DNA from 4 places in the Paenibacillus graminis genome. Region 1 is predicted to be linked to each of the others. Evidence: predicted binding sites of a transcription regulator. Region 1 holds the regulator's gene; each other region holds the start of a gene.
What was found. The regulator LexA, encoded in region 1, represses DNA repair genes until DNA is damaged. The targets are predictions, from matches to a motif close to CGAACATATGTTCG.

Region 2: the regulator LexA is predicted to act here: its motif matches at 2,208-2,221, upstream of PGRAT_RS23185 (YolD-like family protein).
Region 3: the regulator LexA is predicted to act here: its motif matches at 2,943-2,956, upstream of ruvC (crossover junction endodeoxyribonuclease RuvC).
Region 4: the regulator LexA is predicted to act here: its motif matches at 3,111-3,124, upstream of recA (recombinase RecA).

The regions. Positions count from the first base shown of each region.
Region 1 is NZ_CP009287.1:3,968,238-3,973,902, forward strand. It holds gene PGRAT_RS16620 (hypothetical protein) at 1-166, opposite strand, end outside; gene PGRAT_RS32445 (DUF896 domain-containing protein) at 251-424, opposite strand; gene PGRAT_RS16625 (LysM peptidoglycan-binding domain-containing protein) at 528-932, opposite strand; gene lexA (transcriptional repressor LexA) at 1,173-1,799, shown strand; gene PGRAT_RS16635 (L,D-transpeptidase) at 2,032-2,370, shown strand; gene PGRAT_RS16640 (hypothetical protein) at 2,525-2,902, shown strand; gene PGRAT_RS16645 (hypothetical protein) at 2,999-3,541, opposite strand; gene PGRAT_RS16650 (hypothetical protein) at 3,648-3,869, opposite strand; gene PGRAT_RS16655 (hypothetical protein) at 4,026-4,256, opposite strand; gene PGRAT_RS16660 (hypothetical protein) at 4,583-4,801, shown strand; gene PGRAT_RS16665 (hypothetical protein) at 5,186-5,617, shown strand.
Region 2 is NZ_CP009287.1:5,364,080-5,369,744, forward strand. It holds tRNA gene PGRAT_RS23170 (tRNA-Leu) at 62-147, opposite strand; gene PGRAT_RS34475 (WGxxGxxG family protein) at 291-677, opposite strand; gene PGRAT_RS23180 (M15 family metallopeptidase) at 749-1,435, opposite strand; gene PGRAT_RS33465 (hypothetical protein) at 1,615-1,776, shown strand; gene PGRAT_RS23185 (YolD-like family protein) at 1,811-2,146, opposite strand; gene PGRAT_RS23190 (hypothetical protein) at 2,368-3,030, opposite strand; gene PGRAT_RS23195 (PH domain-containing protein) at 3,236-3,736, shown strand; gene PGRAT_RS23200 (glycosyl hydrolase) at 3,751-5,223, opposite strand; gene PGRAT_RS23205 (NucA/NucB deoxyribonuclease domain-containing protein) at 5,493-5,665, shown strand, end outside.
Region 3 is NZ_CP009287.1:5,627,158-5,632,822, forward strand. It holds gene PGRAT_RS24290 (SpoIID/LytB domain-containing protein) at 1-625, opposite strand, end outside; gene ruvB (Holliday junction branch migration DNA helicase RuvB) at 667-1,674, opposite strand; gene ruvA (Holliday junction branch migration protein RuvA) at 1,704-2,327, opposite strand; gene ruvC (crossover junction endodeoxyribonuclease RuvC) at 2,324-2,827, opposite strand; gene PGRAT_RS24310 (BofC C-terminal domain-containing protein) at 3,066-3,836, opposite strand; gene PGRAT_RS24315 (serpin family protein) at 3,928-5,169, opposite strand; gene fabV (enoyl-ACP reductase FabV) at 5,404-5,665, shown strand, end outside.
Region 4 is NZ_CP009287.1:4,126,748-4,132,412, forward strand. It holds gene rny (ribonuclease Y) at 1-810, opposite strand, end outside; gene PGRAT_RS17385 (regulatory protein RecX) at 1,119-1,853, opposite strand; gene recA (recombinase RecA) at 1,977-3,041, opposite strand; gene PGRAT_RS17395 (competence/damage-inducible protein A) at 3,341-4,630, opposite strand; gene pgsA (CDP-diacylglycerol--glycerol-3-phosphate 3-phosphatidyltransferase) at 4,686-5,273, opposite strand; gene PGRAT_RS17405 (YajQ family cyclic di-GMP-binding protein) at 5,563-5,665, opposite strand, start outside.

The sequences.
Region 1 (5,665 bases):
GCATCAGTACTGCCGGAAATACGATATTGCGGCCTTTAAAAACATCGCTGCTTTTGGCAGCGGCAGAAGAGGTTGAAGCATAGATAGACTCTTTCCCTTGCTTCTTGCGTTGCTTGTTAATTTGCTGTGTGTTGCGTTGAACCATTCTTTCCCAAGAACGGGCCATGTCAGTTCCCCCTAGTCATCCTAAAATATCTATGAAAAGGAACAGAGCATTACTAACTCCTGCCTTGTTGCCTTGTTCATGCTCTTATTTATCCACAATCTCAATGTTGTTGAGCTGAGCACGGAAGTTGCTGCGGATATTGCCCAGGTAGATCTCGCGAAGCTTGGCTCTTTCCGCAAGCTCCTCTTCACTCAGGCCGTCACTCTTCTGTTTGCGCGCCAATTCGTTGATGCGGGCGACCAATTCATCAATATTCAATGTGTTCCCCTCCCTATAAATTCATTCTAACTTTGCCATGAGAAAAAGAGCTTGTCAAGGTCTGCTCCCTGAAAGCTCTTAGCATCAATCTATGGGTACTGATTCAGTATGAATATACAGGCAAAGTCAGCACATCTCCGGCTTGAATATTACTGTTCTCTAGACCGCTTGTCCGTTTGATTCCTTCTATATATACAGCCGTTTTCATATCAGCCGGTTTGTTCTTCAGTGCAATGCTCCATAGAGTATCCCCGCGTTCAACAACGACCCTCTTTTCCTGCTTGGCCGAAGAGACGGATCCTGCAAACACATTACCCACTACCGTAAACCCTGAGATCACCAGCAGAAAAATCATAGCCAGCTTTACAATATTGTCTTTCCGGATTAATGTTCGATAGGGTGATATAAAAGATAAGAGCAGATTCTTAATATTTAGTCTGTCCATTGAAGCTGTATGGTCCTCATGAACCTCATCGTAAATACTACGGTATGTGCTGTACTTTAACATATTAATCGACCTCCAAACACTTGTTCTTACTTTCGAAATTAATATAACACGAACATGTGTTTTGATCAATAGTTTTTTCGAACAATTGTTCCCTTCTTTTGAATGCTCCTTTTTACCGGAATAAGACAGCTTATTTCACAAAATCCCTGCTATTTTAGCCAGCGTTTTAGAACTTATGTTTGTACGAACGGCAGTTCTATGTTATAATTTTCCCAAACATAATATATGGGGTTGATTCCGATGTCAAAGATTTCGAGTCGTCAGCTGGCGATCCTGGAATTTATTCGTAACGAAGTCCGCAGCAAGGGTTATCCGCCTTCTGTCCGGGAAATCGGCGAAGCTGTAGGACTGGCTTCCAGCTCCACGGTACATGGCCATCTGGACCGGCTGGAGAAGAAAGGGCTTATCCGCCGCGATCCAACGAAACCGCGTGCAATAGAATTGCTGGGTCAAGAGGATTCCGAGAATGTTCATCAGTTCGTTCAGACGGTAACACGCATTCCTGTCGTTGGAAAGGTTACTGCCGGGGTGCCAATCACAGCAACAGAGAATATTGAGGATTACTTTCCGTTGCCTACTCATTATGTAGGAGATAACAAAGTGTTCATGCTGTCCGTCCTTGGTGATAGTATGGTGGACGCAGGCATTATGAACGGTGACTACGTCATCGTCCGCCAGCAGCAGACTGCGGATAACGGCGATATCGTGGTGGCCATGACTGAAGAAGATGAAGCAACCGTTAAGACCTTCTACAAAGAGCGTGACCACATCCGCCTGCAGCCGGAGAATCCGGCTTATGAGCCTCTACGTCTGAATCGTGTCACGATTCTGGGCAGAGTTATTGGTCTATTCCGCGATATTCATTAGCATTGCATTTACTCCCCTCCATTAAGACTGCTCCGCTGGAATAGCGGGACAGTCTTTTTCCTTTTCTCCAGTCCGACCTTCCCGCGTAACCTATTTTGTTCGCCATCCAGTCTTTCCATATGCCCTTTTCACCCGATAAGAACATTTGTTCTACCCGACTCGCTGGTGCATATTATTTCAGAACTCTCCTTCCTCTCCACTCATATCCTGATCATAAAGGAGTGCTGATCACATGCCCAACTATCGAATCATTATCGATCTGTCACAGCGGATGCTGTATCTGCTGGACAATAACACTGTTATTAGAGGGTTCCCTGTAGGGATTGGCAAAATGTTAACGGTCTCTCCGGTTGGAGAATATACCATTATCAACAAACAGCGTAACCCCGGAGGCCCGTTCGGGGCCTTTTGGATGGGCCTGTCCAAACCCCATTATGGGATTCACGGAACCAATGACCCTTCCTCTATCGGCAAAATGGTCTCCCACGGCTGTATTCGGATGTACAATGAGGATGTATTGTGGCTCGCAGCCACCGTCCCCGTTGGAACCCGGGTAACCATTCGGCAATAACCAGAGAAAAGGACACCTATGCCAGACGTGCAGCAGCGTCCTCGCAGGGTGTCCTTCATGTTATAACATTTATTTTGCGCACTAACAGGAAAAGTGCAGTAATATGTCGAAACTTGTACATTGGAAAATTAAATCTTGAAAGGAAGTGCCTGGTTTGAATCAATCCAAAGTCAGAACCCACGTCGATTTTAAAGTCGAAGCACTGGGTAAGCTCTCTAACCTTTTGCTGAACAATAATCATGGAGAACGCAAAGTCAATCTGCTTACTGCGTTCGGCAGCATCGAGGGCAATGTAGCTACGAATACCAGCAGTAAAGAGGATGTATTTAATTTCAAATCACTAATGGACGATGTTATCGTAGACGAATACATCTCCTACTTGGGTGCTGAGCATCCTGAAAAATCATTCAACTATAATTTTGTTGTCCTGGACAACGTGATTGTACGTCCTTTTGCCAGTTATGGGACTGAAATTGAATATAAGCAGCTTATTGTCTATGCGGATCAAATTACCGCCTTTAACTTTCTGTAAAGCTGTACATCTCTACATATTGAAGCAATAAACAGCTTGTGCCTCCTGGTATACATCACCATGGCCCGCAGAATAAAATCACGGAGGCACTTAGCTTTATTGCCGCGTCTGCTCATATCCGAGTTCATCCAGTATACCTTCTGCCAGTGCGAGCTGAACCTCTCCGGGTTCCTTCAGCTTTCTGGCATGGACCACTGCGCTTTTAACCACTTTTTCAATCAGCCGCCGGCCCTGTTCTCTGGTAATGGACACTTCCACTCCAGAGCGCCCCACCACTTCCGATAAGCAGAAGAATGCAATCCGCATACTGTAATTTTCCCGGCTTAAAAAGTAGAACAGATAAGGGATATTCTTCAGCAGACGATCTACCCAGTTCGTGATCTCACGGATCTGATAAATTTCTCTCCGGTCTAGCTCATACCCGTTAAAGATCAGGGTTACCTTTCCGCGCAGCCTTTTCTTTTCGTACTTTTTGAACTCCCGCAGATAATTCTCCAGCCGCCCCTTTTCTACATCTTCCCTGGATACATTCAGGACGGTTATCCCTTCCGTATCCGCATTTCGTGCTGGCGTTACTGCAATATCTCCAGTTTCCTGCTGCTTTGGCAGCCCCAGCCGCAACCGCAAACTCTCTTCCATTCCCGTCACCTTCCAGTTATGTAGATTAAGATACCTCTTATCATTGAAAAGGCACCCCGAAGGATGCCCTGAATCCCAAGACTTCTGCTGCTAAGCCCCAAGCTAACTACAGAATGCTGCGGAGTAACCGGATTGCTGCAGCATTTAAACGCAATGCTTCACGTATGGAAGCTCTCGCAGCCAGCAGTTCGCGTCTGGCCCGGCTGGGATTGGGTACCCGCCGTAAATTTTCATTGATTTCTTCCAGTCTCTCCAGCAAAATAGCTCTTTGCGCACGCAGCAAATTCAGCGCTCTGCGGATTCTTGCACGCTCGCGTTCTGTCATCATTTACACCTCTTTTACGTTTGATAGTATAAGAGATGCAATTGATGCTGCATTGGTATGTGCGATCAGGCAGTAAAATTCAAGAAAACAAAAGAGCCGCTTCTCAGCAGCTCATAGTAAAGGACGGAAAAAAGCTCATCCGGAACAGGGCTGGGCCATCTATTCTTCCTGTTTTTTCGGAACACGGACTCTGAACTCAAATCCATCCCGGCTGTAACACATTCCGGCTACAAGCACATCATCCGGGGTCCATCTCTGCACAGGTCCGGCATAGTCTGCAATTACATGCGGCTTGCCTTCAATTAACTGAACGACATATACCTTCACTTGAGAAAGCGCCGCAGCGAACAAATCGGCATCGCTCGTCAGAACTTTATACGTTGACTTCACAAAGGCACCTCCTTATCGGCTGGTTGATACCCACACAGGCAATTCCCTGATTTTTTGGAATATATGTATAACAAATTAACAGACTTCCATTTCAGACAGAAGAATTTCCATACATAGGTAGTATACAGCGGCACCGAACAATATGTAAACGAGTCAGGCTGTTTATTTTCCATAAAAAAAGTGCATTCTGTTAATTATTTAAATTCTGGCATGAGAAACAAATTTTTTTTGCAAGTGTCATTTTTATGACTTGGCTTGCCTTTCCGTGCGGGATTTGGTAAGACTAATTTAGTTTAGAACAGACTGAATGATAAGGAGGAAGCACTTTGGAGGAAGTTAGAATTCAGAAAAAGGACCGTACCGTCAGCTTTAGGGTGATCGAGGAAGCAGGCGAATTTATCGTGTTTGATATGTCACTGTCCAACCCGTCCGGCAGTCGCACCAATTATAGCGGGAAACAGTTCCAGGAAGCCTGGAAGGCAGTAGAATCCATCCTTGGGGAAACTGCAATTCCAGACGAAATCATCAAGTATGCCAACTCCTAATCCGCAGCAAAGGCCCCTGCAACGGGGCTTTTGCTGTATTCTATCCATTTTCCTGACGATTATTGGAGCCTGGGTAGGAACCAATTCCATCACTTTAGATCCGCCGCGAAATTTCTTTTACCGGTGGCCCAGAAATTTTTCCATAGCATTTTGGGTCGAAGCCTTCATTGCCCAGCCTGCAGCAAGGTTGGCTATGAAAAAATTACATGCACAGCAGGCCCGCAAATTAGCAAGCGGACGTTCTTAGGCCTTCGGGCTAGGTGTCAGCTAGAAACCCGACAAGTGCAGGAGCGGCAGGTATTCATCAAAATAATTGCCGTGCTGCGGATGAACCCCTTCTACCATTTGCATAGTCTATCTCAAATACTACTGGGGGTATGCACTATGACACGGTTTCTTGATGCCAGAACTTCACAGAACGCCAGTACTGCAGGCAGTATGAACGGAGTAGGATTAACCGCAAACCAAAATGTACTTGTTGGCCAGATCGGATTAAATACCGCTGGAGCTGAGGGGCCAATCAGGGTACAGCTTTATGGAGTTGCAACATTTTTTGTGTTTTCAGGAGGATTCATCACCTTGAATCTTTTTGCAGTCAGAGGAAGTGTTGCCACCGATCCAGTGATCGCGTCAAACCGGCTTCAGTTAAATCCCGGAGCTACAACTCCGACAAATACATTCCCGCTGTATCTGATAGGTTCGGACTACAATCCAGTACCGTCTGATGAGATCGTCTATTCCTTATTTGTGAACAGCTCAGTTAACGTTAACCGGATCGGTCCAGAGAGCTTTAATGGCTGCGCTTATTCAGACTAGAATGATATTCCCCGACTGTACCGGATAACTTGATATCTGCACAAAAAA
Region 2 (5,665 bases), 1.4 Mb from region 1:
CAATTCAAACTACAAAAAAAGAAAACCCCTTATGTGTCAAGGGATTTCCTAGTTTAATGTATGCCGAGGACGGGGGTCGAACCCGTACGGTACTCACGTACCGCAGGATTTTAAGTCCTGTGCGTCTGCCTATTCCGCCACCCCGGCATGGTAGAAGCGTTGATAACGCGACAAGAAATATGATATCACGTATCCGGTGGATACGCAATCTAAATTTGCATTAAGTTTTGTTTACAGAAAAACGGCCCGACCAGCCGGAGCCGATGGGCCGCTTGTGCTTCACAGAATGACTAGCGGCGTTCGCGCTCGCCACTTTTGTTTCTCATGCCAGCCAGACCGAGCAGTCCTACCAATCCCAGCCAGCCCCAATCGAAGTCATTGTCGTTGTCATTAGCGTTGGCAGTTGTAGCGTTAGCCCGGTATCTGCCGGTCTGCGTAGTATTGGATAGTGGAGAAACGGTGCTGTTGTCTCCGCCACGGTTACGCATAGTTCCAGTGGTTCCGGTAGTTCCGGTACCAGTGGTGTTATTCATCATGGTGTTGCCCTGCTCGTTCATCATACGGTTGCCGGTTCCGTCCATGCCAGTTGTACCGGAAGCGGTGGATGCATATCCTACGCCCAGCAGACTCATGGATAATACAGTGCCGCAGGCAAAGCTTGTTATCAGCTTATTCAAGATGTTATACCCCCTTGTGTGGTTTGTCCCTGATAATTTCCCCCTGCGGCGTCGAATCTATGCAAGAAATTTTATACGGTCACCACATTCACCGTCTTGCTGGCAGGATCATAAGTCACCTTGGCTCCGAGCGCTTCAGCCAATGCCCGTACGGGGACGTAAGTGGTTCCGTTATCCAGAACTCCGGCTGTAAGCTTCACTCCGTTCAGGGTGATTGAAATCTCCACATCCTTGTTCACTTCATCCTCACCCCCGTTGATCCGTTTTAAGGCTTTCTTCACCTGATCTGCGGCTGGACGGCGGCCTGCTTTCAGCTCTTGAATGGTCAGTCCAAAAGCCATCTGAAAATGGGAATAATCCTTAAAGGAAGTCCAGTCTCCGCCCCATTCGAGTCCCAGCTTTTTGGCTTCCTGTACGACCTCTTGCCAGTCTGCAAGCTTATCCCCGTCCCCATCCCGGCTCATATCCCAGGAGATGTTCCGTCCATCCGGCAGCAGCAGCGCAAAGTCTATCGCCAGTCCGTAATTATGAAAGCTGCTGCCACCCCGCGCATTGGTTACAATCGCACCCTTCTTGGTTCTCCCCAGCGCATAAAGGGCATTTTGTTCGGCTATGGTCCGCAAGCCCTGGGTGATGACAATCGGGATGCCCCGTACATAACATCGCTGTATCAAGACATTGGCAGCCGCCAGCAAGGCGGGATGGAGACCGCCGAGCCGGGCTGCCGATTTGCTGTTCACCTGATCCAAAGTCAGCATTTGATCACCTCCTGGTATAGTAAATGTCTTCTATTCTGCTGTTGCTTGTACCCTTTTCCCTAATTGTAAAAGAAAAAAACCCGAACACCCCGGGGCTTTCGCATCTTTATGGATTGCCGTTTTCATGGATGGTTCCCGCCTAAACAGGCCAATATAAAAGCGAAAGGTGGGAAGACCTAATGGAAATTCACAGTGACAGCTACAAGGTGGCAGCCTTGAGCGATCAGGGGGACGCGGTGGAGATCATCCGCCAGGCTGAAGCGGCCATAGCCCAAATTAATGGGAACAAACCGGTGACCCTGATCGCTTATGAGAGGACAGAGTCCAACTCCCACAAATAAAACAGGAGTGGTTCAGCAATAAAAGCCTGCTGCTTCAGACGATGTATGCCTCCACAATATCATCGACCTGAATCCACTTCCATTCCTCCGCCCACTGCAGCTTGATCTCACGCGAGTGGGTGTGAATGGAAGTCACAAAGCCGTTCAGCTGCTTATTCGCAAACGAATCAGCCAACACTACTGTTACCCGGACATGGCTCCGCAGCGACAGCGCCAGCGTACATTCAATCTCCTCCAGCTTCTGCCCATCCTGAACCGGCTTTCCCCGGTGCAGCGTCTCCCGTTCATCCTTATGTATCCGGCTTTTGTGCTCCGGCAGCATCATCCTGCTGCTCTCCCACACGCCGTATCCCTCCTGCTTCTTACCCATTGTGCGATTCCTCCCTCCAAGGATGACCTGATTCATTTCAGCGATGTCAATTCAAATTAAACGAACGTATGTTTGTATTATATGCGCATTCCCTCTTTTTAAGCAATCAGAAAAAAATAACAGAACCGCAAGCAAAAGGCGCCCACAGTGTTCGCTGTGCAGCGCCTTTGCTTGTCCAATGAGAAGAAGGCCTTGTTCTCTGCCTGGGCAGGGATTTTGTTTTATTTAATCTCTGTTGCGGAAGCTCCCTTACCGGTCTGCGGGTTTACCTGGATATCTGTTTTGCCTGTGCCGGCTTGGCTGTGTGTATCCGCTTGAGAATCGGCGGCAGTCCCCGTCCCTGTACCAGCCAGGGTGTCCGTAGCTGCACTTCCGGGTTCAATCAGCCCTGCGGCCACCCTGGCCTCATTCAGCTTGGAGATGCCATACAGCATCGCCACATCCGCCTGCTGGTTCATGTCCTGGAATTCCTCGGCAGTAACATCCGGAGAAACCGCACTCTTCGAGGCTTGCTCCTTGATGGAATACGCGCTCTGGAACGCAATTACCGATTCTTTAAGCAGCTTCTGGATGTTCTCCGGCAGGCTTTTGGAGATCTTCACATCCTTGACTTCATCGGCGATATCCGAAGCGGTGTCCTGGAATTCATCCACTGCCTTCTCCATCTCGTTGTCACTCGCTTTTCCTGTCGAATACGAAGTTAAGGTTGTGTTGAATGCCTCTAATGAGGACTTGCCCATTTCATCAAACTTAGACATTTCATTATAAAAGTTCTGTACGTTCTCCTGCACCTCTTCATGGGAAGCAGGCGCTGAGTTATTATTGCTGCAGGCGCTTAGAATACCAACCATCATCAGCAGCACTGCCAGTAAGGCTTGTCTCATATTAAGTATCCCTCCACTTAACAGAATAATAGCGAGTTTTGTAAAGTGCAACTGAAAATAATGTTAAAATAGCAGAGATGAAACATTCTGCAGGATTGAAGCGTATTTTGAGCAGGTACAAACTAAAAAGATCCCCAGTAGTGACCGGAAATCTTTGTTATATTATAATGATTTCAACATGAATGATAGAGAGGAAGATAAGCTCATGCCTTACTGCACAAGCTGTGGAGCAGAATACAAGCAAGGGGCCAAATTTTGCGGGGAATGCGGCGCAAACACTACTGAAGATGCAGCTGCTCCCGGACGCCGGACGGCATCCGGAGCGGCGCCTGGTTCCGGCTCGGGACCTGAAACAACGCTGTGGCAGGGCAAGCCGGCCGGCATCTCTGACCGCCTCAAAGGCATCGTGCGCCTGAATACAACCACGTTCACCATCACCAGCCAGCGCATTATGGTCAAAACCGGGCTAATCGGGAAGGACGTGGAAGAAATCGAGCTGCTGCGGGTCAATGACTTTTCTGTGGCCCAGTCCATCCTCCAGCGTATTCTGGGTATCGGAACACTTACAGTGTTCTCGGATGATGCTTCGTCGCCACAGCTGCTTCTCCACAGGATCCGCCAGCCCCAAACGGTGAAGGATGTGCTGCGCAAAGCCGTACGCGATGAGAAAATCGCCAACAATATCAGCTACCGGGAACAAATCTAGCCCGCTGGCCACATTTAAGGAAGATACAATGCCCCGGCTGGAATGACGCTTTTCACCTGGCTGGGGCTTTCCCACATCAGCACCACCCGCGCATCCCCCTGGTTCTCATAGTACTCTACCTTTAGCTCATGCAGCTTCCCGGCAATCAGATTCACCTTCCCCTGCCGTTCCTGTCCGCTTTGCTTCATCCAGCTGTCAATCACCAGCACTCCGTCAATCCACACGCGTATGCCATCGTCCGATGACGAATAAATCGTGTAGCTCTCCGTGTATGCGGCGCTCAGCCTGCCGCTCCAGCGCACGGAGAAGAAATCAGCAGGGAGTGCCGGATCAGGAGCCGCCTGCCGCCAGATGAAATTAATGACGGTATCGGTCCGGGTGAGCGCAGGCTCGCCGCTGAGCGCTGCATTGCTGTAATATTGCCCGTACAGGCCCGGCATGGGTGCAGCTTCAGCCATAGAGGCATTCTGCGCCGCCTTCTTCGCATATTCCTCTCTGGTGAGCACAAATGAATGCTTCATAAAAGCCTTAATAACTGCATCGCTGTTCTTCTCATAGAGCAGCTTACCCCAGCTCATCTGGTAAGACCATTTATTCTGAGTTTTGGCCAGCACCGCCGGGGATGGAAGTTCCCCGTTCTCGCCTATGGCGATCAGCTTGCCGCGTCCCAGATTCCACATGGCATCATGGTGACTCTTTTTGAAATCCGCTTCGTAGATATCCAGCGCCAGCACATCCACCTTGCCAGCTCCCGGGTAATAGTCCGCCGGTTCATCAGACCACTGGTTTTTGGCATTAGGGCTCCACACCCACAGCAGATTATGCAGCTTGTGATAAGCTGTGTACCGGTCGAACATGATGTTCCACAGCTTGCTGAACGAGCTTTTCTGGCCCCACCAGAACCAGCCGCCGTTCATCTCATGGTAGGGACGCCAGAGTACCGGCACGCCTGCATTAGCAAGCTTTTTCAAAGACCGGGCTGTCTTGTCCAGCTCCGCAATCAGCGCGTTGTACTGAACCGTACCCGGAGTGATATATTTGGCAAAATCCGCTTCACTAAGACTCCTCGAGACATTCGACCAGGCCGGAGCCGTCCCCGGTAAATTCTCATGATAGCTCATGGTTACGATTCCGCCTGACTTATGCCACCGGATTGCGCTGTCTACCACGGCCTGCCGCTGAATATCGATTTGTTGCGCCGTCTGATTATCAATCGCTCCCAGCTCATAGCCGTGGAGTGCGGCATATTGTCCGCTGGTCGTCTTCAGCTTGCCGTTGAATTCATCCGGGCTCTCCAGATAATCATGCTGCCCGCTGATCATTCCTTGTCCCTGCAAACGGTATAACGTTTTCAGCAGCTTCCGGGCCGGAGACGCAAGCGCAGCATCTGCAGGGTTCATCTGCACATTCCGGAATGAGGCCTGCCACTGTACATCCCCGACCAGCCGTGATGCGGAATCCAGCAAATCCCGAATGCGCGATTCCATCTTTTCCACCATCCTCTCCCTTTTTTCTACATCATATGGGGATCTATCGGACAAGTGCACGGCGAACCAACATACAATCGGCATAAATATACCGCACCCATTAAAAAACCTGTCAATTCAGTATTCTAAAGGAAGCAATAATTAAGCTATACTGATTAAGTCTGCACTTATGGAACCAATGGTTCACAATATAAGCATATGCTTTCAGCCAGTTATCTACGAAGCTGTATTCTGGAAGCATAGCTATCCAAATTTTAGGAGGCAGCAAAGTGAAGTCCAAGAAATTCATCCCAAGTCTCATCATCACAGTGCTGCTCCTCATTGCCGCTTACTGGTTCGAACAGAACGGCAATCTGCCTGGCAGCCAGCCGGCTGCAGAAGAGACAGACGTAGTCCAGTTGAGGTTCCCGAGTGAACGGTTCCCGGAGACAGCCCGGCACAT
Region 3 (5,665 bases), 1.7 Mb from region 1:
GCGCGCTGCCGGCTGGTCCGCTTGTCAGCGTCTTCCAGGCATCAAAGCCGGCCGCAGTAATCGTACTGACCACAGCATCCGCTTCTTCAAGAGTAGCAAAGGAGCCAGCAGACAGATGTTTGCTTCCAGCCAAGGCAGGAGTCTGCCCTTCAGCAAGGGACAGGCCTGCTTTGCTTACCCGGTTCAGCCCTTCCCTGGCAGCACTTTCACTGGTGTACGGGCCGGTGTACAGCTGGTAGACTGTCGCACCATTGCGTGAAGCCACAAATAACATCGGCTTATCAGAGGTCGATTGAAGCTTCTTGGCAGCTTCTGCAGCTGCCTGCCATGTAGGACTGTCCATCACCTTGACCTTGTATCCGTCGAGACTGATGCGGATTCTGTTATTGGCCGGAATGGGCAGCAGCGGCGTACTGCCGGACATCAGGCTAAAGCCCACAGTCGAGCTCAGCGTCACGAAAGGGACGGTAGATTTGTATTTGCTGCCAATATCGGCATATAGCGCAACCCGGATAGTTGCGTTCGGATCGGCATGGCTGTCAGCGGCAGGAAGCAGGAGGCCGCCTGTCATCAGGGCACCTGCAAGCAGGCTCATTCCTGTCTTTTTCCACTTGGCAAGATTCATCTTGATGCCTCCTATAATAGAAATGATAGCAAAATCCAGGATTATTGCGGCTGCGGAGGAAGCGGAAGGCCCAAATGCTGATAAGCGGCAGGAGTCACAACTCTCCCCCGCGGCGTCCGCTGCAGAAATCCAATCTGCAGCAGGTAAGGCTCATATACATCCTCAATGGTCTGGCTCTCTTCTCCGATCGTCGCAGCTATGGTATCCAGTCCCACAGGTCCGCCGCGGAAGGAACTGATCATGGAATGAAGCATCTTGTGATCGATGCTGTCCAGTCCGCGCGGGTCCACCTGGAGCATCTTCAGCGATTCTCCGGCAATCTCCGGCGTAATGATCCCGTCGCCGCGCACCTGCGCGAAATCGCGGACCCGCTTCAGCAGGCGGTTGGCAATCCGCGGAGTTCCCCGGGACCGCAAAGCGATCTCTTCTGCAGCATCGCCCAGAATCTCAATGCCGAGCAGTTCGGCATTGCGGGAAACAATGAAGCTCAGCTCGTCAATCGTATAATACTCCAGCCGGCTGACCACACCGAAGCGGTCACGCAGCGGCGCAGACAGCAGCCCGGCGCGGGTAGTGGCGCCGATTAGCGTAAAGGGCGGCAGGTCCAGTCGTACCGAGCGGGCGCTCGGACCCTTGCCGATCATAATATCCAGCGCGAAATCCTCCATCGCCGGATACATCACCTCTTCCACCGTCCGGTGCAGCCGGTGGATCTCATCAATGAACAGGACATCGCCCTGCTGAAGATTGGTCAGCAGCGCGGCCAGATCGCCGGGCCGCTCAATGGCAGGCCCGGATGTTGTCCTGAGGTTCACACCAAGCTCATTGGCGATAATATTCGCGAGTGTCGTTTTACCCAGCCCGGGAGGCCCGTACAGCAGCACATGGTCCAGCGCTTCGCTGCGCATTTTGGCAGCTTCTATATAAATTTTCAGATTCTCTTTAACCTGGTTCTGTCCGATATACTCTCCCAGATAGCGGGGGCGCAGACTTAATTCCACCGCCTGCTCGTCCATCATCAGGTTAGCCGATATAATCCGGTCATCCATTTATCCATCACTCCGTTCTGTCAAGCAGCCTATTTGGCTATATACAGCAGCCCCAGCGCCTTCTTCATCAGCACATCAACGGGACCTGTATCGGCGCCTTCCTTCTTCATGGTCAGCCATACCCGGTCCAGCTCGGCTTCGGTATATCCAAGAGCCCTCAGGCCGTCCCGCGCTTCCTCCCAAGGCATTGCTTCTTCGGCCGCCTGGGCTTCTGCCGCTACAGCAAACAATCCTGTCTGCATGGATACCGCGCTCAACCCGTCCAGCTTGTCCCGCAGATCCAGAATCATCCGCTGGGCGGTCTTCTTGCCGATCCCCGGGAGCTTGGTCAGGAAGGTGATATTCTCCTGGTAAATCGCGGAGATCAGCTGATCCGGTGTTCCGCCGGTCAGAATCCCCAGGGCTACGCGCGGGCCAATGCCGGATACCTCAATCAGCTTGCGGAACAGCTTCTGCTCTTCTCTTGTCGGGAACCCGAAGAGCAGGGTAGCATCCTCGCGTGTCTGGTAATGAATGTAGACCGTCACCGGCCCCTCCAACTTGGCAAAAGCATACGGATTCGGGCAGAACACCCGGTATCCTATGCCCTGGACATCCACCACCACATATTCCGGCTCCAAATGGACAACCGGACCTCTTAAGTAATCTATCATTTTCGCAATACCTCATTTAATTTGGAATTAAGACTCACCGAATGGGCGTGGCATACCGCCACCGCCAGCGCATCCGCCACATCATCAGGCTTCGGTACAGCCGCCAGCTTCAGCAGCAGCTTGACCATTTCCTGCACCTGCTTCTTCTCGGCCTTGCCATAGCCCACCACAGCCTGCTTCACCATCATCGGAGTATACTCCGCGACAGGAAGCCCGCGCTGGACAGCGGCCAGGATCAGCACACCTCTTGCTTGCGCCACCGGCAGAGCCGTCGTCACATTGCGGCTGAAAAACAGCTTCTCCACCGCGACCGCATCAGGCTGGTATTTATCAATAAGCTGCACCATACCCTCGTATACATGCAGCAGACGTTCCTCCTCCGGCGTATGCGCCTCCGTCTGGATGCACCCGTACTGCACCGGCGTTAATTTGTTACCTGCCTTATCTACGAAGCCGAAGCCGACAATCGCCAGCCCCGGGTCAATGCCCAGGATGCGCAAATCCAATCTCTCCTCTTAAGCAGGCCGTCTATTCCTGCGGTTTCATCCATTTCGTTGCCTTGAAGCGAACATATGTATTCCTTCTAATCATTATAGCAAAAAACCTTCTTCCGGGAGAATAAAAGTTTGCCGGGATTCCTGCCGGCTTCCGCAAGCGAAAAAAAGAGGGAGTGTCCGGGCACTCCCTGCAGCAAAAAAAAGCCGCCCCATGCATAGAGGCGGCCTTCTTACCCTATAGTTATTCTTCGCTTTGCATCACCTGTTCCGATGAGTCCCGCGCATAATCGCTGAAGGTGGACAGCACGCTGTTGTACTCTTCTACATCCTGCACACGGATGCCTTCATGCAGCTGCTCTAAGATATCATCCGGCAGCGAAGACTTCATCGAGCCCATGTCCATCTGAAAAAAAGTTTTCAGCACCTTCTCCTCCGCAGGAGGACCTTTGAACAGGGTCAGATTCCCGTGCTCGTCTACGCCGATAAAAGCGTCTTTCTTAATCTGAGGCGACAAATCGTTGACCATATGCTCCAACCACAGATCCCCGTCCGCGCTGATCCAGCCGTTCCAGTCCGGATGTGCAGCAATGACCTGTTTGAGCTGGACGAGAGACTTGTCCCCGGGAAGGGTTACGATCTCCTCACCGGAAATATAGGTTGTCTTCAAGTGAACCGTTCGGCTGACCGGTTCCTGGCTAAGGGTTTCCAGCAGCTGCTCACGATCCGGGGCTGAAGTCCCTTCAGTCCCTTCTTCTCCAGCATGGCTGTACACAGCCGCTGCAGCCGGCACGCTTCCGCCCGGATCACCGGATGAGCCCTGTTCCTGCAGCCCGCTCAGTTTGTCAGGCATATTCCATGCCGTATCACTCAGCAAGCCGCTGAGCTCTTCCGGGACCTGCATTCCACGCCAGGCAAGCAGCGTCAAGGCTATACAGGCCGCTCCCACCCAGGGTGCTTTTTTCCAACGTCTCCAACGCCGCCACAATTGTTTCTTTAAGCGAAAAGCATTCACGTTGATCCCTTCATTCTGCTTTTTTCCTATTGTGACCTGCAAAGGGAGCAATTATGCGCTTAGCCCCGGAAATTTGACGAACTCCCCGTTTTTAATGGGACAACAACGGATTTTCAATCGCACCGAGGAACAGCCAGACTCCGGTCTGCCGGTCTTCGATCACAAAAAGAAAGGGCCGGTCTACTGTCATTTGAAAGGGTGCTCCCACAGAAGGAGCAGCTCCCATACGCATTTCAACAAGCGTGGAGGCTGAAGCTTCGGTCCCTTTTTCGTTCACATCGACATAGGTTTTATGAATGATCTTGCTGATATAGATGGGATCGGGAATATCGGCCAGCTTGGAGAAATCGCCTTTTGCCGGATCAAAAGCCTGCTTCACGCCCAGCGCCTGTACTGCATCTTTCAGGTCCGTTCCATAGCTGGCCGTGAAACGCGGCAACCCTACCGTCCCCTGCTGGTTCTCAAAATCCTCCCCGGCCGGAAAGCCCCCTTCCGCAAGCCTGGCCTCCAGGTCCTCTAATGAAGAGTGCTTACCAGGCACAATAACCAGCATATCCATCTGCTCTGCTCCATAGGGAATACGTATGGCTTGCCAGTCTTCCTGCGCTGCGTACGAATAATATCCGTTACGGCTCATCATTGGCACTTGTACCGCCTCATCCGCCGAGAGATGAAATGCTGCCTGCCGGGTATTTTCTTCGGGAAAAGCATCCTTCCAGCCGCCCTTGAAATACAGGGCGTTCACAAGTACACCCAGGGCGTCAGGACCGGGAGGCTGATCCAGCATTTTCGTAATCGTATGCTCTGTATGCTTGGATACCCATCCGTTAATTTCAGTGACCGAACGCGGTGCGGCAAGGTCTGTCGTACGGATCTCCGCCTCATAGTAAGCTTTTCCGGTCTTCAGATAATCTTTGCGCAGCGGTAATTGGGAGGTGCCCCAGACGGAATTGGCCAGCTTCAGCTTAATCCCCGGCCCGGCGTCCTGCATCACCGCCAGCAGCGCCTGCTGACTTGCGTTCAGCTTTTGGAGCTCACCCGGAGAATAACCGAGCAGCTGTCCCAGTTCTTCCGCCGTCTCACCGGCGCTGCCATTATAAGCAAGTGCCAGGGCGGTGGCGATACTGTAAGGCGATATCGTCAGATTGCCTCCGCTCTTGTCCCTCAGCTGGCTGAACAGCTTCAGCCCGAGCAGGTTGCTCTGCTGCGCCAGCCGGAAATCCAGCTTGGACGCAGCAGCTTGCCTTTCGGAATAGCTCATCACAGTCCCTCCTTGGCTGCAGCCTGCCAGCAGAAAAATAACCAGCAGGAGCATGGGTATTCTTTTCACCATATCGGTACCCCTCTCCCTTCATCTCCTGCTCAGAATTACATGCACAGAACATTACGTACTGTAACTGACGCAGAGATCTGGAATAAGTTTCAAATAACTGCATATGCTCCAGCCCGTGCTGCTACTTGGCCTCAAACATAAAAAATACATTCATACTTATCTTTCTAAGCCATCATTTGCTATACTCTATATTAGTGAAAAAGGTTAAAAACTAAAACAAAGGGGTAATCCTTGATGATCATTCAGCCAAAAACACGCGGCTTCATTTGCACAACCGCCCATCCGGAAGGGTGCGCCAGACAAATACAGGAACAAATTGATTTCGTAAAAGCTCAAAAGAAGCTGACTGGCCCCGTGAACGTGCTTGTTATCGGTGCTTCCACCGGATACGGGCTGGCTTCACGGATTACTGCCGCTTTCGGTGCAGGAGCGAATACCATCGGCGTCTTCTTCGATAAAGCCGCTGAAGGCGCCCGTACGGCTTCGGCAGGCTGGT
Region 4 (5,665 bases), 160 kb from region 1:
TCCATCCGCTACCAGCTTCTCAAGTGCCGTACGGGCCACTTCGCGTCGAATCGGGTCAAAGCCTGACAGAATAACCGCTTCCGGCGTATCATCAATGATGAGATCAATACCAGTGAGAGTTTCCAGTGCACGAATGTTGCGGCCTTCACGGCCGATAATCCGGCCCTTCATCTCTTCATTAGGCAGTGTTACGACCGACACGGTCGTTTCCGCCACATGATCAGCAGCGCAGCGTTGGATCGCCAATGTAATGATCTCACGGGCTTTCTTGTCCGCTTCTTCTTTGGCCTGCTGCTCAATTTCCTTGATCATCTGTGCGGTTTCGTGGCGAACTTCCTGCTCAACATTGCTCAGAATGATACTTCTGGCATCATCGATGCTCAAATTGGAGATGCGTTCCAGTTCAGTGACTTGATTCTTGTAAATAACATCAATTTGCTGCTGTGTTTCGTCAATTCGTTTCTCTTTGTTAGCTACTTGTTCTTCTTTTCGTTCGAGCGATTCCATTTTTTTATCCAGCGATTCTTCCTTTTGCAGCAAACGTCTCTCTTGCCGTTGGATTTCATTCCGACGCTCACGAGTTTCTTTCTCAGCTTCGGTGCGGATTCTATGGACTTCGTCCTTAGCTTCAAGTACCGTTTCCTTCTTCAGTGCTTCTGCCTCTTTCTTCGCGTTCTCCACGATGACTACGGCTTCCTTCTCAGCACTGGAAATCTTAGCTTCTGCAAGGGATTTACGAATAAAATAACCGAATCCAAAGAATAATGCAGCTACAACGAGAACGATTATGACCCAGATTGCAGGATGCATTCTGTTCACCTCCTCGTTGGTTCCTCCAAGAACAAGCCTTGGGAATTTGTGCAGTTGTTAAACTAATCCGTTCATCACCATACAAAAAACCGGTAATACACCGATTGCCATACTGCACATGCTGCACATGCACACTGCCCGCCTTATCCGGCGATTACATTTCATATGAGTTGTACGCGAACCGCACCATAAGAGTCTGCTTTTTGGGAAGGAAAAAGGATTCTTATTTAGGCCGATTCATGTTATATTTTATTATTTATAAAAAGACATTGTCAAGAGAGTCGATAACTGCATTAAAGTCAAGACAATCAGTCGGGGAAGTAAATTTCCTCTTCATCGCCTTCAAAATCTTCTTCCTCGCGTAAAATATTCAGTACCTGGCGCACCATATCCCCGGAAAATCCCCGCCGCATAAGAAATGCGCCGGTCTTTCTGCGCTTGTCATTCACATCGCCGCGGATCAAATTCCATTTCTTTCTTCCCGTCTGCAAAGCGCTCTCCAGCTCCTGCTCGGGAGTAATATTCTCCAGCGCCTCGGAAATCAGCAGCTTGTCAATGCCCTTCTCGCGCAGTTCCTGACGGATCCACAGCTTGCCTTTGCGCTGGTTCGTAATACGCTGCTCTGCCCATTGCTTGGCATACAGGGGATCATCCAGCAGACGCTCCTGCTGCAGCCGCACCAGAACTTCGGCAATAATAGTCTCTCCTATTTCCTTCTCCCGTAAACGGCGGGCCATCTCCTGAGACGTCCGGGGCTTACGCTCCAGATACCGCAGGCCCTCCACATAAGCCCGCTGGCGTTCATCCGCTACAACGATCTCTTCCAGATCAGTCTTCATGAAAGAGCTGCCTGTAATCATCCGGTACTTAATCATGACATCTTCATGAACGGTCATCTGATAGGTGCCGAAATGAATAATATAACGGTGGTCAGACTTTTTCTGCCGTTCCACCCGTGTAATCACCAGCTGCTCATCCGCAGGAAAATCAGCCAGCACCTGCTCGTCCTGCTCTTCGGGTTCGGGATTTAATTGTATGACCATGGATGGCTCTCACCTCATTGCTATTGTAAGTCTGGTTCATTTTATGAAAAAGCGCCCTGTCAGATCATTCACAGGGCGCTCGATATCTTACCAAGTATTCAATTTAGAAGATTGAATATCAAGTTATTCGATTTCAAGCAGCAGCTTTTCTTCTTCCTCTTGCTCCGCTGCCACATCAGATTCAGTTGGCGCAGCCACAATTGTTGACAGATTGCTTGCTTCACGAATCTTATTCTCAATCAACAGGGCAATATCCTGGTGTTCCTTCAGGAACTGCTTAGAATTCTCACGGCCTTGTCCAAGACGCTCACCTTCGTAAGAGTACCAGGCACCGCTCTTGTTGACGATGTCCATTTCAGTACCAATGTCCACGAGGCTTCCTTCTTTGGAGATTCCTTCACCATACATGATATCAACATCAGCCTGCTTGAACGGAGGAGCTACCTTGTTCTTCACAACCTTGATCTTGGTGCGGTTGCCCACCACATCGTTGCCCATCTTAATGCTCTCAACGCGGCGCACATCCAGACGCACGGAAGAGTAGAATTTCAATGCCCGGCCGCCGGGTGTTGTTTCCGGGTTACCGAACATTACACCAATCTTCTCACGAAGCTGGTTGATGAAGATAGCAATGGTATTCGACTTGTTGATTGCCCCGGACAGCTTCCGCAAAGCCTGAGACATCAGGCGGGCCTGCAAGCCTACATGGGAATCACCCATGTCGCCTTCGATTTCCGCTTTCGGAACCAATGCTGCCACGGAGTCCACTACGATGATGTCGACCGCACCACTGCGGACAAGTGCTTCAGCGATTTCCAGCGCCTGCTCGCCGGTGTCCGGCTGGGACAGCAGCAGCTCATCGATGTTAACGCCAAGCGCGTTAGCGTATTTAGGATCAAGCGCATGCTCAGCATCGATAAATGCAGCTTGTCCGCCAACCTTTTGCACTTCTGCAATCGCATGCAAGGCAACTGTTGTCTTACCGGAAGATTCCGGTCCATATACTTCAATAATACGTCCTTTGGGAAGTCCGCCTATACCTAGTGCAATATCAAGTGCCAAAGATCCGCTAGGTACCACTTCCACCTTCATGTGGTTGGATTCTCCCAATTTCATGATCGAACCTTTACCGAATTGTTTTTCTATTTGACGAAGCGCCATATCAAGCGCCGCACGACGATCTGACAATCAGACCACTTCCTTCACTGTTTATAGTACTATAATAACGTGTTTTGGAGGTCTTGCCAAGCTTTTTTTCGAACATACATTCGTTTTTTTTGTCCTGCGGGGGAATACTCCCTTTTATTGTAAGCCTCCTTCCGGATCTGGTGCTAACCCAGAATATTCGATCACCGGACGCCGGACAGTGCCTTCTTCCAAAGGACAGGCTGCAGGTTCATGCCTATTAATATAACAAAAAACCGCAGCAGGGATGTCTCAGTGCCACGGTTCTTCCGTATACTTGAATTATATACTGGGTATTCAGGTTATTGCAAGGCTGACCCTTCAAGCGGTGTATCCACCTTGCGCTCCTCCAGTCTGCGCCAGAGGCGGTACAGAAGCGACTTCACCGTCCGCAAACGGATGTTCTCCCTCGTACCCTTAAGGTTCAGCTCATAGACCTCGGTAGGCCGGCCGCGTTCCGCCAGTCCGATGAACACAAGCCCGACCGGCTTGCGTTCAGAATATCCCGGACCGGCTACACCGGTAACCGACAATCCGAAATCACTGTCTGCAATCATTCTGACCTGATCCGCCAGCACCTCGGCTACTTCCCGGCTTACCGCGCCCGGCGCATCCGGTCCCTCCAGAAGGGCTGACGGCACATTCAGCAGCTTCTTCTTCATATCATTGGAATAGCATACGATTCCTCCGAGAAACATCGAGGCGCTGCCCGGAATATTCGTAATGCTCTCCATCAGCAGGCCGCCGGTGCAGCTCTCCGCCGCACTCACAGTCAATCCGGCATCCGCCATCCAATCGACGATCAGCTGTTCCAGCGGCACATCGATATTGGCGTACATATGCTCCGGCAGGATCTCCTGAATTGTCTTCTCCAGCACTTCCAGCTTCTGCATGGCCTCCCGTTCAGAAGGGGCTTTGGTGGATATGCGGACCGTTACCTCGCCCTCCTTGGCATAAGGAGCAATAGTCGGATCACTCTGATTCCTAATCAGGTCAATCAGCTTATCCTCCAAAAGGGATTCTCCAATGCCGGCGAACTTAAGCATCTTCGAATAAATCGGCATTTCACCGGTCAGTGCATGCTGCTGCAGCCAAGGTTTGGCCTGGCCTGTGAACATAGGCTTCATCTCACGCGGAGGACCGGGAAGTACAATGTAATATTTGCCTCCGTCTGCAAGCGCAAGGCCCACAGCAAGCCCCGTTTCGTTCGGAAGCGGTGTGGTTCCATCAATGATAAGTGCCTGTTTGCGGTTATTTTCGGTCATTACAATCTTGCGTTCATCAAAAAAACGCTGGACATGATCCATGGCAAGCTGATCAATATGCAGGCTGCGGCCCAGGGAAGCCGCAAGCGCGTCTTTGGTAAGATCATCTTCGGTGGGGCCAATTCCGCCGGTGAAAAGAATGACATCCGCACGGCTGCGGGCAATTTCGATGGCCTGCTGAAGGCGGCTGCTGTTATCCCCAACGACGGTCTGAAAGAACACATCGATTCCAAGCGCCGCCAGCTCCTGGGATAGAAACTGGGCATTGCTGTTTACGATCTGTCCAAGTAAAAGTTCTGTACCAACGGCAATAATTTCCGCTTTCATAGCTGGCTTTCTCCTCCTGGATGTAGAGTAACACAAGTTATATTGGGCTTAGCGGTTAAGCGTTATGAAGCTCCAGCAAATCTTTATTTTTTACGAAATAGTCAATGCCGGAATAGATAGTAACAAGTGCTGCAGCCCAGATGGCAATATCATCTACAGGAATACTGACGAATTGAAACGGAAAGTTATTCAGCAGCAGCAGTGAAATTGCAACAATCTGAATAACAGTCTTTATCTTGCCCCACCTGCTGGCAGCAACCACTTTACCTTCGAGCAGCGCTACCTGGCGCAGTCCGGTTACTGCGAACTCGCGGCTGATAATAACGATTGCGATCCATGAGTCGCATCTGCCCAGTTCCACCAGGGAAATCAGCACAGCCGAGACCAGCAGCTTGTCCGCAAGAGGGTCGAGCAGCTTGCCCAGATTGGTGACCATGTTGTATTTCCGGGCGATATAACCGTCTATGCCATCGGTGCTGGCCGCAAGCAAAAAGATCACCGCTGCAATCAGATGATTAAAGGAAAGCTGGAACGAGCCCCAATGAATCGGTTCCGGATAAAAGCTGAAATTAATCAGCAAGAAAAACATCATAATCGGGATAAGACAAATACGTGCCAGCGTAATGCGGTTAGGCAAATTCACAGAAGTTCCTCCCTTGATCCGTACGAATCCGATATTCCACTATCTCAGGCTGAAACGGCTAGCCGTCCTTGTAAAAGCTTATGCTTGGTTCCGAAGCAGCGATACTACGTATCGCTTTAAGGTACCCGTTTCAGCAGAAATAGAAGGATAATTTATAGTACGAAGCATATATTCTTACATTTTCTAAAAAACTGCTTACGCAAGTATATTATAGCCCTATGTAGGTGTCAAAAAAACACAAAGCACCCCGCAGGCGAGAAATCAGCAAGCAGTGCGGGGTACGAAAATCTTACTTTAAGTTATTAAACTGCAGATCCAGCGGTAAATCGGCTTTGCGCAGAATCTGGATAATCTGCTGCAGATCATCACGGCTTTTGCCGGTTACGCGGATT